DNA from 4 places in the Sinorhizobium garamanticum genome. Region 1 is predicted to be linked to each of the others. Evidence: predicted binding sites of a transcription regulator. Region 1 holds the regulator's gene; each other region holds the start of a gene.
What was found. Region 1 encodes LexA, which represses DNA repair genes until DNA is damaged. Its sites were predicted from a motif close to TGTTCNNNNTGTGTTCNG; they were not measured.

Region 2: a site for LexA is predicted at 2,163-2,180, ahead of ruvC (crossover junction endodeoxyribonuclease RuvC). Genes of this name have one in related genera too.
Region 3: a site for LexA is predicted at 2,968-2,985, ahead of PZN02_RS04415 (YifB family Mg chelatase-like AAA ATPase). Genes of this name have one in related genera too.
Region 4: a site for LexA is predicted at 2,065-2,082, ahead of PZN02_RS01805 (PA0069 family radical SAM protein). Genes of this name have one in related genera too.

The regions. Positions count from the first base shown of each region.
Region 1 covers NZ_CP120373.1:3,651,761-3,656,009, forward strand. The annotation lists gene PZN02_RS17165 (hypothetical protein) at 1-499, shown strand, start outside; gene PZN02_RS17170 (hypothetical protein) at 897-1,103, shown strand; gene PZN02_RS17175 (TOBE domain-containing protein) at 1,227-1,496, opposite strand; gene lexA (transcriptional repressor LexA) at 1,726-2,445, shown strand; tRNA gene PZN02_RS17185 (tRNA-Cys) at 3,113-3,186, opposite strand; gene PZN02_RS17190 (hypothetical protein) at 3,481-3,774, opposite strand; tRNA gene PZN02_RS17195 (tRNA-Asn) at 3,915-3,989, shown strand; partial or broken gene PZN02_RS17200 (SMR family transporter) at 4,065-4,249, shown strand, end outside.
Region 2 covers NZ_CP120373.1:1,964,983-1,969,231, forward strand. The annotation lists gene PZN02_RS09055 (YebC/PmpR family DNA-binding transcriptional regulator) at 114-860, shown strand; gene PZN02_RS09060 (LLM class flavin-dependent oxidoreductase) at 949-1,950, opposite strand; gene ruvC (crossover junction endodeoxyribonuclease RuvC) at 2,222-2,734, shown strand; gene ruvA (Holliday junction branch migration protein RuvA) at 2,798-3,415, shown strand; gene ruvB (Holliday junction branch migration DNA helicase RuvB) at 3,580-4,249, shown strand, end outside.
Region 3 covers NZ_CP120373.1:918,149-922,397, forward strand. The annotation lists gene PZN02_RS04400 (threonine/serine dehydratase) at 1-631, opposite strand, end outside; gene PZN02_RS04405 (ArsR/SmtB family transcription factor) at 749-1,051, shown strand; gene PZN02_RS04410 (hypothetical protein) at 1,055-1,180, shown strand; gene PZN02_RS04415 (YifB family Mg chelatase-like AAA ATPase) at 1,289-2,821, opposite strand; gene PZN02_RS04420 (sn-glycerol-3-phosphate import ATP-binding protein UgpC) at 3,067-4,188, opposite strand; gene ugpE (sn-glycerol-3-phosphate ABC transporter permease UgpE) at 4,190-4,249, opposite strand, start outside.
Region 4 covers NZ_CP120373.1:365,625-369,873, forward strand. The annotation lists gene PZN02_RS01790 (4-(cytidine 5'-diphospho)-2-C-methyl-D-erythritol kinase) at 1-437, shown strand, start outside; gene moaB (molybdenum cofactor biosynthesis protein B) at 516-1,058, shown strand; gene PZN02_RS01800 (glycosyltransferase family protein) at 1,435-1,965, opposite strand; gene PZN02_RS01805 (PA0069 family radical SAM protein) at 2,146-3,303, shown strand; gene PZN02_RS01810 (ribonuclease HII) at 3,503-4,150, shown strand.

The DNA of each region.
Region 1 (4,249 bases):
TGCAAGCGACGCGCTTCCGCCCGAGCTGGAGAAGCTGAAAACAGCGCTTGAGAAATATAAGGACCCCGTTGCCGCGGTGCGTGACGGCTATTTCTCGACATTGGGATGCGTCACGTATGCGACGGGCACGATGGGGGTGCACTTTCTGAATCCGGCGCTGATCGGTCCGAAGCCCGATCCAATGAAGCCGACATTGCTGTTGTATGAGCCAAATGGCGACAAGCTGGAGCTCGTTGCTGTCGAATGGCTGATCCCGCTCGCCACGGGCGTCAAGCCGAATCCCGAGCTCTTCGGGCATCCCTTCGACGGCCCCATGGAGGGGCATGAACCGCTTCTGCCGGCGCAGCTCCACCATTACGACCTGCATGCGTGGATCTTCAAGCCGAACCCTCTCGGCCTGTTCCACCCGGTGAACCCGGACGTCAAGTGCCCTGAAGGACCTTATACTCTCCTGGAAGAGCCGCCGAAGATGTTGCCTCATCCAGCTTCGAGCAACTAGGGGTCATCGGGCACAGTCAGCCTCGGGGGAGTCGTCGAATCCCGCCATACGCCTCCGCGCCGCCCTGAGGCGGGCGCGGAGGCGAGGTGCGGGCTTTATAACGTTGGCGGCGCGGGCCTTTCGTTTCGTGGCGCGGCTGTTTGCGCTTCGAGAACCCCGGTCGCGTCAACCGCCATTGCGATAACGCGATATGCCCAAGGGCCCGCCTGGACGTTTCCTAAAAGGTGGCCGATCCAAGGATAAAAGCGTGCAGCGATTCAAAATGCTACAGCGTCGTTCGCGCGTCTGATAAGACGCGCGCGGCGCTGTAGTAAAGCGACCGTTTCCCGTTCGCACCCTCTGAAAAAACGCGTAGACTGTTCCCACCGGCAGATTTGCCCCAAAGAGGAGATCGGCCATGAACCCTTTCAATAACTTCCGAGATTATCCTATCCTTCCCGGTGAAGTCGCGATCCTGGAGGGCGTGCTGCACAAGGCGCTCGAAGAACGCAACCTGACGATGGGGAGCGATGAGGCTGAGGAAGTCGCCCAAAGGATCATCAAGCTTTACCAGACCGGCGTCAGGGATCCGGAGCAGATCTGGCAGATGATCCGCACGATCTAGCGAGCAATTGAAGACACACTGCGCCGCGCGTCCAATCGGACGCGCAAAGGTCGCTGTAGCACTTTGAATTGCTGCATGATTTTGTCCTTAAATCGATTCCGATTTAAGGAATCATGCAGTAACTCAGTCGCAGATTGCGGACACTTTGTTCTCGGGGAATGATGCGCGAACGCGGTCGCCACGGCTGATGCCGATCGAGGGATGCGTGCGAACAAGCAGGTTTTGATCGCCATCGATGCCGATCGTGTATTCCCCGACCTCTACCAGGAAGACCTTGCCCTGGATGAGGCCGCTGACGCTGTTCGGCGCCGCATCACTCACAATACCATTGAACGGCTGGAGCCCAATGTTCCCCGGCCGGATGACGAAGGAGATCTGATGGCCTGCAGTCATGCTCGATGACCGCGCCGATCAGCCTGACGGAGACATAAGACCGGCCAGAAAGGCGCGATCCTGCCCCTTCCGTGGCTCGCGACGCGGCGGTCGGCGGAGCGACCGAGGGCCTCCCTCGAGAAATTCGCGATGGCGAGAGAAATTCACGGAATTTTAGGTACTTGCGGAACACATATGGAACAGATAGTGTCTGTTCTTGATTTGTTTCGCGATTCTGGAGTGACGCGCCATGCTAACCCGCAAGCAACAGGAATTGCTTCTGTTCATTCACGAGCGAATGAAGGAATCCGGGGTGCCGCCGTCCTTCGACGAGATGAAAGACGCACTGGACCTCGCTTCCAAGTCGGGCATCCATCGGTTGATTACCGCACTTGAAGAGCGCGGCTTCATTCGACGCCTTCCCAACCGGGCGCGCGCGCTCGAAGTCATCAAGCTGCCTGAGGCCTATATGGCGAGCCCGCAGCCTCGGCGTGGCTTCTCGCCAAGTGTCATAGAAGGCAGCCTGGGCAAGCCACCTGTAGCGCCCGCCGCCACGACGAAATCGGCGCCACCGAGCGACACTGCAATGATTTCGGTGCCGGTCATGGGACGAATTGCGGCCGGTGTCCCGATTTCCGCGATCCAGAACAACACGCACGATATTTCCATCCCGGCCGACATGATCGGCAGCGGCGAACACTACGCGCTCGAAATCAAGGGCGACTCGATGATCGAAGCGGGTATCTTCGATGGCGATACCGTGATCATTCGGAATACAAACACGGCGAATCCCGGCGACATCGTCGTTGCACTAGTCGATGACGAAGAGGCAACGCTCAAACGATTCCGCAGAAAGGGCGCCTCCATTGCGCTCGAAGCGGCCAACCCTGCCTATGAAACGCGGATATTCGGACCGGACCGCGTCAAGATCCAAGGCAAGCTCGTCGGCCTTATTCGCCGCTATCACTAGTTTGGCGGTCTGAGCGGAAATTCGAGCCTGGTTTGCGGGAGCCAGTGCGCATTTAGCCGTGCTGCTCGAACAGGATATTGTTTCTTTCAGAGCTGCAGACGTGACCTGCCGGCTTCCCACGAAAGGTCTTATCCACGGCGCCGCGCGTCTTATCAGACGCGCAACGGATGCTATAGCAGTGTAAATTCCCGCATATCCTCATCCCCAATCGGCTACGATTTAGGGAAACATGCAGTAGAACGAGGGAAGCCTTGGAATAGAAGAAAAAGCCGGCCCTGCTCTTCGGCATAGACCGGCGAGTCTACAAACCGCGCTTCAAAGTAAAAGCTCATTGTAAATGATATCAGTGGAGTTTAAGGGCGCCGCCCACCCCGATCCATGGACCTTAGTCCTACCCGACATTGGCAAAGGTCTTAGGATTCTTGTGCGCTGCGCTTCTCGACATGTTGCTGTGAGCGCACGCTGGCGACATCCATGTCGGCGGTTGGGGCACTGAGGGTACCAGAGCCAGTTCTGGTGTCCCTTCCAACCCGCTTCGGGACCTTCGTTGGGAAGAGTGCGAAACTGGCGAGGTAGAGGCCCACTGCCCAGGTCATTGCCTTGAGCGGAGGCCTAGGCAATTCTCGAAATCTGCTTGAAGCAGAAATGTTAAGCATTTGATTTCTTTTGGAGGCCTCGCCCGGAATTGAACCGGGGTACAAGGATTTGCAGTCCTCTGCGTCACCACTCCGCCACGAGGCCTCTCGCGCTCGATCGATCAAGCGATGGCCGGCGTTTAGAACGAATCTATGAGGAGCGCAAGGGGGAAGCTTTCGAAAAAGGTGGAACGCTCGTAGTCATTCGCCGTTCTCCCCAGCGATCCCCAACTGCAATCCAGCCCGGAATTTTTTCGATTCTAACGGCAGCTTTGCGTGCCTACGGTGCCATCAGCGAGCTCGTGCGACCCTGCGCCGACAAACATCGCAGCACGGCAGTCGATTCGTCGGCCTCCCTCGCTCCCTCAGGCATCGGCTTCTGCCGCCTCGCGCGCCCCGCTCAGGACTTGCCGGAGGAATTTTGCTGGCCGCGCCAACGCGCCCACCAAATCGCCAACTTGCGGCGGCGGCGGCGGATCGCCGGTATGTCGTGAGAAAGCACAAGCAACCCCAGAGGAATCATCCAGAAACCGAGCACCGGCAGAAAACCTAAGACGCCGCCCACGATGAGAAGCGTACCAACCAGGATTCGCAGTACCGGCGAGTCCGGCAAGTTAATGCGCCATTTCCCGAGCACGATCTGGCGTGTCTGCGGATCGATGCCGAAATGCCGTTCTTTCCTGCCGTTCGTCATTATTCCTCTTTCATGCTCCACCCCACAATTGGGGCCTTCTCCACAGCCTCGCAACCGACGTTGTCAATTTTTTTTGAAAAAGCGCTTGGCAAATCGAAAAAGCATTTGTATTAGCAGCCTCACTTCTGCGGTGCAGATGATCCCTGGTAGCTCAGCGGTAGAGCACTCGACTGTTAATCGATAGGTCGCCGGTTCGAATCCGGCCCGGGGAGCCAGTTTCAAAAGAGCCATTCGCGGTAAACGCCCGAATGGCTCTTTTTGTTTGTCGATGTGGTCTCTGAAGGTTCCTCATGCGTGTTGCATGGCTTTTCCTGACTCTCGCGATCGCGACAGAGGTCGCCGGCCTCACGGCGATGAAGGCTGCCTCCGGCTCCTATGCCGGACATGCGATCATGTATGCTTCGATTGCGCTCTCATACGTGTTCCTTGCCAAAGCCGTGAAGACAATCTCCGTCGGCGTCGCCTATGCCATCTG
Region 2 (4,249 bases), 1.7 Mb from region 1:
CTTGCCGGCGCCGGATTTCCTCTCCCTGAAAAGACCCGGCCCCTGCTGGACGGGACGTGGCAATAAAACTATAAGGCGCCCCATCCCGATAATTCATGCATGCAGAGGGCGCCATGGCTGGCCATTCACAGTTCAAGAACATCATGCACCGCAAGGGCCGTCAGGATGCGGTGCGCTCGAAAATGTTTTCCAAGCTCGCGCGCGAGATCACCGTTGCCGCAAAGTCGGGCATGCCTGACCCGGCGATGAACCCGCGCCTCAGGCTGGCGATCCAGAACGCCAAGGCCCAGTCGATGCCGAAGGACAACATCGAGCGGGCGATCAAGAAGGCGTCGGGTGGCGATGCGGAGAACTACGAGGAAGTTCGCTACGAGGGCTACGGTCCGGGCGGCGTCGCTGTCATCGTCGAGGCGCTGACCGACAACCGCAACCGCACCGCCTCCAATGTGCGCTCGACCTTCACCAAGGCTGGCGGCGCACTTGGCGAAACCGGCTCGGTTTCCTTCTCCTTCGATCGCGTGGGCGAAATCACCTACAAGCTTTCCGTCGGCGATTCCGACAAGGTCATGGAAGCGGCCATCGAAGCAGGTGCCGATGATGTGACGACGGACGAGGATGGCCACACGATCATCTGCGGCTTTGAGAATATTGGCGAAGTCTCCAAGACCCTCGAAGAGGTCCTCGGCGAAGCGGAAACCGTCAAGGCGATCTGGAAGCCTCAGAACACTGTGCCGGTCGACGAGGAAAAGGCACAGTCGCTAATGAAGCTGATCGACAATCTCGAAGACGATGACGACGTTCAGAACGTCTATTCGAACTTCGAGGTTTCCGACGAGGTGCTGGCAAGGCTTTCCGCCTGACGTTTCTTTTGATCTACGAAACGACCCGCGCTCCAAAATGGAGCGCGGGTCTTTTTTGTTTCAGCCGTGCCGAGAAGGCGACGATCTTTCAGGCGGCCACAGCGAGATGACGGTGCGCTTCGCCAAACAGCCTCAACGAATGCAGCCGCGCCTCCATATCGAAGATCGGCATGGAGATGATCAACTCGTCGGCATCGGTCTGCTCGATGAACGCCCGGATGTTGCTGCGGATGGTTTCAGGACCGCCGACGACCGCGTAGCTCATCGCGTGGTCGACGAAGATCTTTTCGTCGTCGCTCCAAAGCCCCTCCATGGATTTGACCGGCGGCGGAAAGCGTCCGCGGGCATTGCGGCGCAGTGCCACGAAGGATTGCTGCATCGAGGTAAAGAGATAGTTCGCCTCCTCGTCGGTATCGGCGGCGACGCCCATGACGCCGACCATCACATGCGGCTTGTCGAGCTCAGGCGACGGCGTGAAGCGCTCGCGGTAGATTTCGAGGGCGGTGAGCAGCATGTCGGGTGCGAAATGCGAGGCGAAAGCGAAGGGGAGGCCGAGCATGCCGGCGAGGTGAGCGCTGAAGTGGCTGGAACCGAGCAGCCAGATCGGCACATTGGAATCGGCGCCGGGGACCGCGATGATCTTCTGGTCTTCGGTGACCGGGCCGAGCAGCGCCTGGAGCTCCACGACATCGTTCGGGAAATTGTTGGCGCTCGTCTCCATGTTGCGCCGGAGCGCCTGTGCCGTTCTCATGTCGGTGCCGGGCGCGCGGCCGAGGCCAAGGTCGATGCGGCCTGGATAGAGCGCGGCGAGCGTGCCGAATTGCTCGGCGATGACGAGGGGCGAATGATTGGGCAGCATGATTCCACCCGAGCCGACGCGGATCGATCGTGTCGCCGACGCCACGTGGGAAATGACGAGCGACGTCGCTGCGCTGGCGATTCCCTTCATTCCGTGATGTTCGGCGAGCCAGAAGCGCTTGTAACCGTTCTCCTCTGCGGCCATTGCCAGCCGGCGCGAGTTTTCGAGCGACTGGGCGACGCTGCCGCCCTCGGTAATCGGCGACAGGTCGAGAACGGAGAACGGGATCATGGCAAGACCTTCAATTAAGAGAAATTGATCGATCGCAATGTAGGTTCAAGTTTCTTAAAGCCAAGAGTGGCACTGCATGTTTCCTTAAATCGTAACCGATTTAAGGACAAAAACATGCAGCAATTCAAAGCGCTCCAACGTCCTTTGTGCGTCTGAAAAGACGCACCACGCTGTAGGCCGTTTTCGCCACTGCGCCGACCATTCCTGTGTAATGTTTTTGTTTTGTTCACTTTTTGCTGGCAGCGTCTGGCTGACCGACATAGGGTGAGGCATGCAGAATACGATTCGCATCATCGGCATCGATCCGGGCCTTCGGCGCACCGGGTGGGGCGTCATCGAAACCTTGGGCAATTCGCTGCGTTTCGTAGCCTCCGGCACGGTCACGTCGGACGGCGAAATGGATCTTGCATCACGCCTTTGCCAATTGCATGACGGGCTTGCCGACGTCGTGCACAGCTACCAGCCGCATGAGGCCGCCGTGGAGCAGACCTTCGTCAACAAGGACGCGACAGCGACACTTAAGCTCGGCCAGGCACGCGGCATCGCCATGCTGGTTCCGGCTCGTGCGGGTCTCAGAGTGGCGGAATATGCGCCGAATGCGGTGAAGAAAGCGGTGATCGGCGTCGGTCATGGTGAGAAGCAGCAGATCCACATGATGCTGAAGGTGCTGATGCCGAAGGTTCAGTTCAAGGGCAACGATGCCGCCGATGCGCTCGCAATCGCCATCTGCCACGCGCACAACCGGCAGGCGATCACCAGCCGGCTTGCGGCGCTTGCGGGGTAGGGCCATCTATCGGAATCTGTTTAAACGGCAACGGTCCAAATCCATCCAGAAAGACAAGGTCAGATGATCGGCAAGCTCAAGGGCACCATTGACGAGATCGGCGAGGATCACGTCGTTCTCGACGTGCATGGCGTCGGATATGTCGCCCATTGTTCTGCGCGGACTCTCGGCAAGCTCGGATCGGCGGGCGAAGCGGCGATGCTTTTTATCGAGACCTATGTGCGCGAGGATCAGCTCAAGCTTTTTGGCTTTCTGACGGCCATCGAGCGTGAGTGGTTCCGCCTGCTCCAGAGCGTCCAGGGCGTGGGGTCCAAGGTAGCGCTTGCGGTGCTTTCGACGCTGACGCCCAGCGAGCTTGCGAGCGCGATCGCACTGCAGGACAAGACATCGGTCTCTCGCGCCCCGGGTGTTGGCCCCAAGGTGGCCGTGCGTATCGTCACCGAACTCAAGAACAAGGCGCCTGCCTTTGCCGGCGAGCCATCCGCTGCGATCAGCCTCAAGCAGGAACTGGGCGAGGGCGTTGCCTCGGCGCCGGTCGCGGACGCCGTTTCGGCCTTGACCAATCTCGGCTATTCGCGCGATCAGGCGGCAAATGCCGTTGCGGCGGCCTTGAAAAACGGCGGTGAGGGCGGCGACAGCGCCAGGCTCATTCGCCTCGGGTTGAAGGAACTGGCGCGGTGAGGGGCCGGGCCCTGCTACGGTCACAAAGCAATGGAATGACGCGATCCGCGCTGGATCCGGCGATGCGATGACAATATGGTTGAGCGCGCGGAATCGATGGCGATGACTGGCTTTGGTCCGCGCACGGCGCAATGGCGCGGTGCAACCCGAAATGGAAGTCTGAAATGAGTGAAGCCGCACGCCTGATTGCGCCGGAAAAGCGAGGCGAGGACCTCGATCAGACGCTGCGTCCGCAGTCGCTGGACGAGTTCACCGGCCAGGCGGAGGCGCGTGCCAACCTCAAGGTCTTCATCGAGGCGGCGCGCAATCGTGGCGAGGCGCTCGACCACGTGCTTTTTGTCGGTCCGCCCGGTCTCGGCAAGACGACTCTCGCTCAGATCATGGCCAAGGAACTCGGCGTCAACTTCCGCTCCACCTCCGGACCGGTCATCGCCAAGGCCGGGGATCTCGCGGCGCTGCTCACCAATCTCGAAGAGCGCGACGTGCTGTTCATCGACGAGATCCATCGCCTGAACCCGGCGGTCGAGGAAATTCTCTATCCGGCCATGGAGGATTTCCAGCTCGACCTCATCATCGGCGAGGGACCGGCGGCGCGTTCGGTGAAGATCGACCTTTCCAAGTTCACGCTGGTGGCGGCGACTACCCGCCTCGGCCTGCTGACGACGCCGCTGCGCGACCGCTTCGGCATTCCGGTGCGGCTCAATTTCTACACGGTCGAGGAACTGGAGCTGATCGTCCGCCGCGGGGCGCGGCTGATGGGCCTCGGCATGACCGACGAGGGGGCACGCGAAATCGCCCGCCGCGCACGCGGGACGCCGAGGATCGCCGGCCGTC
Region 3 (4,249 bases), 1.5 Mb from region 1:
GCAGCGTCGGCGAGCCTTCGGGCTCCACCGCGATGACTCGCTTCCGACCGGCGAACCAGGCTGCTATGCCGCCGATCAATCCGCCTCCGCCGACGGCAACCAGCAATGTGTCAATGTCCGGCAGGTCCTGTTCCATCTCCAAGCCGAGGGTTCCCTGGCCGACCAGAGTCTCAGCCTGGTCGTAGGCATGGATGGCAAGCACACCTGCCTCTTTCACGAATATTTCGCTTGCCGAAAGGGCATCCGCATAGCGCTCGCCCCCGATCACCAGCTTTGCACCGTAGCTTCGGATCCGGTCTGCTTTGGCGGGTGACGTCACATTTGGCACGAATATTGTCGCGGGAACGCCCAAGCGGCCTGCCGCATAGGCGACCGCGGCACCATGGTTGCCACCCGATGCGGCGACAACACCGGCCGGCGGCACGGCTCGTCCGATCAGATTGGTGAAGGCGCCCCGCGCCTTGAACGATCCGGAATGCTGTAAACATTCGAGCTTGAGTGCAACAGGCAGGGGCACTCGGCTGAAATCCGCCATGTCGACGCGGAGAACGGGCGTGCGCCGAATGTAAGGACGGATCAGAGCTTCCGCCTCCCGGATGCGTGTCTGTGAAATGGAGGTATCAATCATCATGGAAAGCTCCCAGCACGATGTTTTGCGTCAAGCCGACCATGCGGGCGGAGCATCGCGCAACTTTTTCCTATCCCGCTCTACTATTGACTTTAATTCGTAACTTAGCAAATTAACGAAATGCAAGAGGTTGATATCATCAAAGCGCTCGCCAACGAACGGCGGCTTCAGATTCTCGCCTGGCTCAAAGAGCCGCTGGCCCATTTCCCGCCGCAAGTGGACGGGGATCTCGTCGAGGATGGCGTCTGTGCCGTGTTGATAGCGGACAAGCTCGCTATTTCCCCGGCAACGCTGAGCGAGCACATGCGGGTTCTGTCTCAGGCCGGGCTTGTGCGCGCGAAGAGGATCAAGCAATGGGTCTTCTACAAGCGCGACGAGGAGCGGATCAGGGCGGCGAAGACGCTGATCCAGGAGAGATTGTAGCCGATGAAGGCGCAGGTTTCGGTAGCGTCCTTCGTGCGGCTCGGTTCGCAGGCCTACGGCGAAAAGGCCGCCCTCGATCCCAAGCGGACATGGCATGCCGCCCTTCACGCGGGCACCCTCGAGCCGTGAAGGCGGGGGATGAATCAGACCCAAATAGAAGTGTGTCGACGCTCCTCCATGCCTTCGCATAAAGTTGCTTCCAGGCCGCCGGCCGGACCTTGTCCTTTAAGTTGACTTCTACGCCGCCACCGGCAGACGCTCGCCGGCGACGCGGTAGGAGATCGCTTCTGCGAGATGGATGCGGCCGACGGTCGCTGCCTCGTCGAGATCGGCGAGGGTGCGGGCCACCTTCAGCACCCGGTGGTAACCGCGCGCGGAGAACTTCATCTTCTCCGCCGCATCCCTCAAGAGCTGCAGACCGCCGGCGTCAGGCTCGGCGATCTTCTCGATCATCGACGTCGATGCACGGGCATTGTTCGTGAGCTCCGGGTGACCGAGGACAGCGAAGCGGTCCGCCTGCAGCGCGCGGGCGCGGGCGACGCGCTTGGCAACGGCGGCACTCGGTTCCGCCGCCATCGGGCGGAGAAGGTCAGCAGCGCTGACGGCCGGGACGTCGATGCGGATATCGATGCGGTCCATCAGGGGTCCGGAAATCCGCGCCTGATAGTCGGTCATGCAGCGCGGGCCGCGGGCGCATGTGCGCCCCGGCTCACCCGCCATGCCGCAACGGCACGGGTTCATCGCCGCGACGAGCTGGATCGCCGCCGGATAGCTGACGCGGTGATTGGCGCGCGCGATGATGCATTCCGAGGTTTCGAGCGGCTGGCGCAGTGCGTCGAGAACCTGCGGCGAAAACTCCGGGAACTCGTCGAGAAAGAGTACGCCATGGTGGGCGAGCGACGCCTCACCAGGCTTTGCCCTGAGCCCGCCGCCGATCAGGGCAGCCATGGTGGCCGAATGGTGCGGCGCCCGGAACGGCCGCCGATCGGAAAGTTTGCCGCCCGGCAGTTGACCGGCGATCGAATGGACCATCGATACTTCGAGCAATTCCGCCGGGGAGAGTGGCGGAAGGATCGACGGCAGCCGCGCTGCGAGCATCGACTTGCCGGACCCTGGCGGACCCACCATAAGCAGATTGTGGTTGCCGGCGGCGGCCACTTCGAGCGCCCGCTTGGCGCTCTCCTGGCCCTTGATGTCGGCGAGATCGGGCAGGTTCGCGGCCGCGGCCCGGATGGCGGGCTCGGGACGGGAGAGTACCTGGGTGCCGCGAAAATGATTGGCGATGGCGATCAGGCTGCGCGGTGCGAGGATGTCGATCTCCGACCCGGCCCAAGCCGCCTCCGGGCCGCTTTCCGCCGGGCAGATCAGGCCCTTGCCGAGTGCGTTGGCGCCGATGGCAGCAGGCAGCGCGCCGGCGACGGCGGCAATGGTGCCGTCCAGATTGAGTTCGCCGATGACGACGTAGCCGTTGAGCGCATCGGCCGGAACGGCGCCCAGCGCCGCCATCAGCCCGAGCGCGATGGCGAGATCGAAGTGACTGCCCTCCTTCGGCAGGTCCGCCGGCGCCAGATTGACGGTGACCCGCTTTGCCGGCAGCGCCAGCCCCGAGGCATGCAGCGCCGCCTGGACCCGCTCACGGCTTTCGGCGACCGCCTTGTCCGGCAGCCCGACGATCTGCATGCCGACCTTGCCGGGTGCCACCATCACCTGCACGTCGACCGGAACGCCTTCGATCCCCTGGAATGCAACCGTGCTGACACGCGCGACCATGATGCCCCCTAGAGTGAGAGCGGGAGATGCGCGTAAAACCGCTTCACGCTTTTTCTCATCCCGCTCCAGTCACGGCGGCCCGCCTCGCGCCGCCACAACCGACGCCGGTTGCGGCATCAAATCTTGCACGGTACGCGCTCAAAAACAAGAACAATAATAGAACAAAATATCCGATTGCAGTGCTCGGGCGGGCAAGCGCGGCAGCCCTCCTGCGCGTGCATGGCGCGTACCGGAACTACCTTCAATCACCCCACCGGCTCCAGCTTCGCGCTTTTCGTTGCGACGGCTGCAGCGCCCGTTGCCGGCTCGAGCTTGCGATCGAGCCTCCTGCCGTCGTCCGGCGAGAAGAAATGCAAGCGCTCGGGGGCGATGGTGATGGCGAGGCCGTCCGAAAGCGGCGTCTCTGGCGCAAGCGCGACAGTCACAACCTGCTCGTCGATTGCGCCGTGGACGAGGCGTTGCGCTCCCAGTTCCTCGACATAATCGACCCGGAAGAGAAAGGCCTGCTCGCCAACGCTTGCGAGGCGCAGATCCTCCGCGCGCATGCCGACGGTCACCGGACCTTCCGTCGGCACCTGACGGCCGAGGTCGAACGACTGCGTGCCGATATGGAGCCGGCTGCCTTCGAGAGTGCCTTTGACGAGGTTCATCGCCGGCGAACCGATGAAGCTTGCAACGAAGGTTGAGGCCGGTGCGTGATAGACCTCGAGCGGGCGGCCGATCTGTTCGATCCGGCCACCGTTCAAGACGACGAGGCGATCGGCGAGTGTCATCGCCTCGAGCTGGTCGTGGGTGACATAAAGCGAGGTCGTGCCGAGACGCTTCTGCAACCGCTTGATCTCGCCGCGCATGGAAACCCGAAGCTTGGCATCGAGGTTCGACAGCGGCTCGTCGAAGAGAAAGGCCGCAGGCTTGCGGACGATCGCCCGCCCCATGGCGACGCGCTGGCGTTGACCGCCAGAAAGCGCGCGCGGCTTGCGGTCGAGATAGGGCTCGATCTCGAGCATGCGCGCGGCCTCGGCGACGCGTGCATCGATCTCGGCCTTCGGCGTCTTCCGGTTCTTCAGGCCATAGGCGAGGTTCTCATAGACCGTCATGTGCGGGTAGAGCGCATAGTTCTGGAAGACCATGGCGATGTCGCGTTCGACCGGCTCGATCGCGTTCACGACGCGACCGCCGATCGAAACGGTGCCGGCACTCATCGTCTCCAGTCCCGCGACCATGCGCAACAGCGTGGACTTGCCGCAGCCGGACGGTCCGACGAGTACGATGAACTCGCCGTCGGCGATATCGATCGAGACGGATTTCACCGCCTCGACGCCGCCGGCATAGATCTTGCGGACATCGCGGATTTCGATAGCGGCCATGTCACTTCTCCGTTTCGGTGAGGCCCCGGATGAAGAGGCGCTGCATGAGGATGACGACGAG
Region 4 (4,249 bases), 930 kb from region 1:
TCGCCAAGGGAATCGGCGAGGAGATTACTCCCCTTCCCGATCTCCCATCCTTCGCAATCGTCCTCGTCAATCCGCTCGTCGCCGTGTCGACGCCGATGATCTTCCGCATGCTCGTCAACAAGGCGAATCCACCGCTCGACCTGCCGAAAGGCATGAACACAGCGGCGGAATGGTTGTCGGCGATGGCCGATATGCGCAACGATCTGGAGGGGCCTGCGCGCGGACTCGTTCCTGCGATCGAGCAGGTGTCAGGCAGCCTCAAAGCGGCGGGCGCCACGCTTGTGCGCATGTCCGGCTCCGGCGCCACGTGCTTCGGGCTGTTCGACAGCGACGAAACAGCGCATCGGGCCGCCGGGCATATTTCCGCCAGCCATCCGGAATGGTACGTTTGCGCCGCGCGAACGACAGCGCCGCGCGTCCAATCGGACGGGCTGTAGCACTTTGAATTGCTGCATGATTCCTTAAATCGCTTCCGATTTAAGGAATCATGCAGCAGGGGGGAAGGATAGCACCCAATGCCTGGCATCGACGAAGGCCGCCCCTTCATTCCCGTCGGTATTGCCGTGCTCACGGTTTCCGACACACGCACACGCGCCGACGACAGGTCAGGCGACACGCTTGAGGCGCGCATACGCGAGGCCGGCCATCGGCTCGAAGCACGAGAGATCGTCACGGACGACCGGCAGAAGATCTACGATCAAGTGAAGGCTTGGACACTGGACGATGCGATCGACGTGGTCATTACCACCGGAGGTACCGGCTTCACCGGCCGTGACGTGACGCCCGAGGCGCTTGAGCCGCTGTTCGAAAAGCGCATGGACGGCTTTTCCGAAGTGTTCCATCGGATCTCCTACGAGAAGATCGGCACGTCGACGATCCAGTCGCGAGCCACCGGCGGCGTTGCCAATGCGACGTTCATCTTCGTCCTGCCCGGATCGCCGGGCGCCTGCAAGGATGCCTGGGACGGCATCCTGAAGCAGCAGCTCGACTATCGGCACATGCCCTGCAATTTCGTGGAAATCATGCCGCGGCTGGACGAGCACCTCAAACGCGGCTAACGGCTTCCGTCCGGAATTGCGTTCTCAAGATGCTCGACAGCAAGCTTCCCTTGAGATTTTTCCTCGTTCGCCTGCGGGTTGTTGTTCCCAACGAAACAGCCAGCTTCGATCAACCCCGGTAGATTTGTTATGTCAGCCGGCGTTGGGGTGGCCGATCATCCATCTCAAGCGCAGCGAAGACAAATCTTCCGACGACACGGGCGGGGGAAGAGCAGGATGCATACGACGTGCCGTCCTCTCTCTGGATTGCATGGCAAGCCATTTTCGCGAGCAAGGTCATTTGAGAGCCGCTTCGGGGGGTGCCGCGGACAAGACAGGCACCCCATTCTTGCTATCGGTACCTACAGCGCCGCGCGTCTTGTCAGACGCGCAAAGGCTATTCCGCAGCAAGCCGATTGCCGGTCGCCACCCACGCAGGAACCAGTTCGGTTGCAAGTTTGCGCACGGCACGAACATTGACCATGTCGCTCAGCCGCATGTTTGCGCGGGCGACGGCGATCGCATCACGCTTCGGCATCAGGAAGCCTGTCTCAAGGGGATGCGCCCTGCGCGAGAGGCGACTTAACAGCGGGCGCCGATGCATTCGTGAGGGAGAGAACCGCGCCGGATTTCTGTTGAGCGACACATATTCAAGAAGCTCGTCCACCCATCTTCCGGTCGGCCGTGCGCCCGGCTCCAGAAGCATCAACCATTCGCCGCGTGCCGAACGGACAATGTCGCCCAAGTCCCAATCGACGCAGAAACGGCAGCCGGCGGCATCCGCGACCCGCAACGAACCGTCCTTCGACCCGTGATCAAGAATGATGACGTCGCTGACGAGGCCCTCCACGGCGCCGGCAACAAGCACCGACAGCGTCTGTACGAGTTCGGCCTCGTTGTCGCGTGTTTCCATGATGATCGTCAGCATAGTCGTTCCTACCGCATTGCACTCGCAAATGCTACAGCCATCGGGCGCCGCCTGCTTCGGCTCTCCAGTGCGACCCCTCTTCGTTCTAATCTTAAGATTTGTTCTTGCTTTGTTCTGTTTTCTGCGATAGGAAAATAATCAGGACGAAACGGAGCCCCGTCTGTTTCCGAGGAGATATCGATGACCGAGCTGTCTCAATTGAGGCAGGGTGCCTTCGCGCCCGCCAACACCGCGGACATGGCCGAAGCAATGATCAAGGGAACGGGCCTGAGGATCGACATCGATCGCCGGCGCGGCCGCGGCGCCGGCCTCAACATGTCCGGCCGCTTCGAGCCACAATCGCGCGAGGTCTTCGACGACGGTTGGGAGAGCATCGAGGAACTGCCGCCTTTCAAGACGGAGGTCCAGGTTGAGAAGCCGCGGGCGGTTATCACGCGCAACGAGTCTCCGGACATCGGTTTCGACCGCTCGATCAATCCTTACCGCGGTTGCGAGCACGGCTGCATCTACTGTTTCGCGCGCCCGACCCATGCCTATATGGGCCTCTCGGCGGGCCTCGATTTCGAGTCCAAACTTTTCGCGAAGCCGGACGCCCCGCGTTTGCTGGAACGGGAGTTCGCAAGGCCCGACTACAAGGTCCGCCCGATCGCTATCGGCACCAATACCGACCCCTATCAGCCAATCGAGAAGGAATGGCGGATCATGCGCCAGATTCTCGAAGTATTGAAGGCGGCAAACCATCCGGTGATGATCGTCACCAAATCGGCAATGGTGACACGCGACATCGATCTGCTTGCCCCGATGGCGGAAATGGGTCTCGCGCGGGTCGGCATTTCGATAACCACGCTCGATCGAAAACTGGCGCGCACGATGGAGCCGCGGGCATCAACGCCGACAAAGCGGCTTGAGGCGATCCGTGCCATTTCGGATGCCGGTATCCCCACCGGTGTTCTGGTTTCACCGATTGTTCCGGCGCTGAACGACCACGAGATCGAACGCGTGCTCGATTCGGCAAAGACGGCGGGCGCGTCGGAAGCGAGCTACGTGCTGTTGCGGCTGCCGCTCGAGGTGAGCCCGCTCTTTCGCGATTGGCTGCTGCGGAATTATCCGGACCGCTACCGCCACGTCATGTCGCTGATCCGCTCCATGCGTGGCGGCAAGGACTATGACGCCGAGTTCGGCAAGCGCATGAAAGGGGCCGGCCCCTATGCCTGGCAGATCGGCCGGCGCTTCGAACTTGCTGCCAAGCGGCTGGGGCTCAACCTGACGCGCCGGCAATTGCGGAATGATGTCTTCGTGCCGCCGCTCGGAATGGGAGTCCAACTGTCACTGCTTTAGGATTTGGGGACCCACTGAGAATTCCCGCCAAATAGATGCCGATCTCCTCCGCGACAGGAGTTCGATAGCATCGTTCATGCAAAATTTCGGTTCCGGCGCCCTCCCCTGCCTCGTGATGGCGCTGGTTTTCCTCCCGGTCACCGCCGCACTCGTACCGGGGGGCTTGAAGGGAATCGGGCGAATATGCGAGGGTCCCCATATGTCTCGCAAATCGCCCGATTCCCAACTTTTTCCCATCGAGCTGCCCGTCCCCGATTTCAGCTTCGAGCTTGCCGCCCGCCGAGATGGCTTTTGGCCTGTCGCCGGCGCGGACGAGGCGGGACGCGGTCCATTGGCCGGTCCGGTCGTTGCTGCCGCGGTCATCCTCGATCCGGACGCCATTCCGGATGGTCTCAACGACAGCAAGCTCTTGAGTCCCGAGCAGCGCGAAGCACTGTTTGAGCAAATTCTTGCGACCGCGACGGTCTCGATCGCCTCGTCTTCGGCGACTCGTATCGACTGCACTGATATCCTTAAGGCGAGCCTCGACGCGATGCGGCGGGCCGTCGATGGTCTTTCCACGACCGCGCGTTTTGTGCTCGTCGACGGCCGTGATGTTCCGCCGGGACTTTCCTGCCACGCCAAAGCGATCGTCAAAGGCGATTCCCGATCGATGTCGATCGCCGCTGCATCGATCGTCGCCAAGGTGACGCGCGATCGCATGATGGCGCGCGCCGACATCACGTTCCCGGCCTATGGCTTTGCCCTTCATGCCGGCTATGCCACCGAGATGCATCGAAACGCCATCGACAACCACGGCCCCTGCTCGCTGCATCGAATGAGTTTCCGTCCCTTTCGCCAGGTTTGATGCCGCTTATTCGGCCCGCCAGCGGCAGGCAGGTGCCAAGTTGGTAGCGCGTAGACGGCCCGGGAACGCGCGGCCGCTATGCCACGCTAGAACACCGAT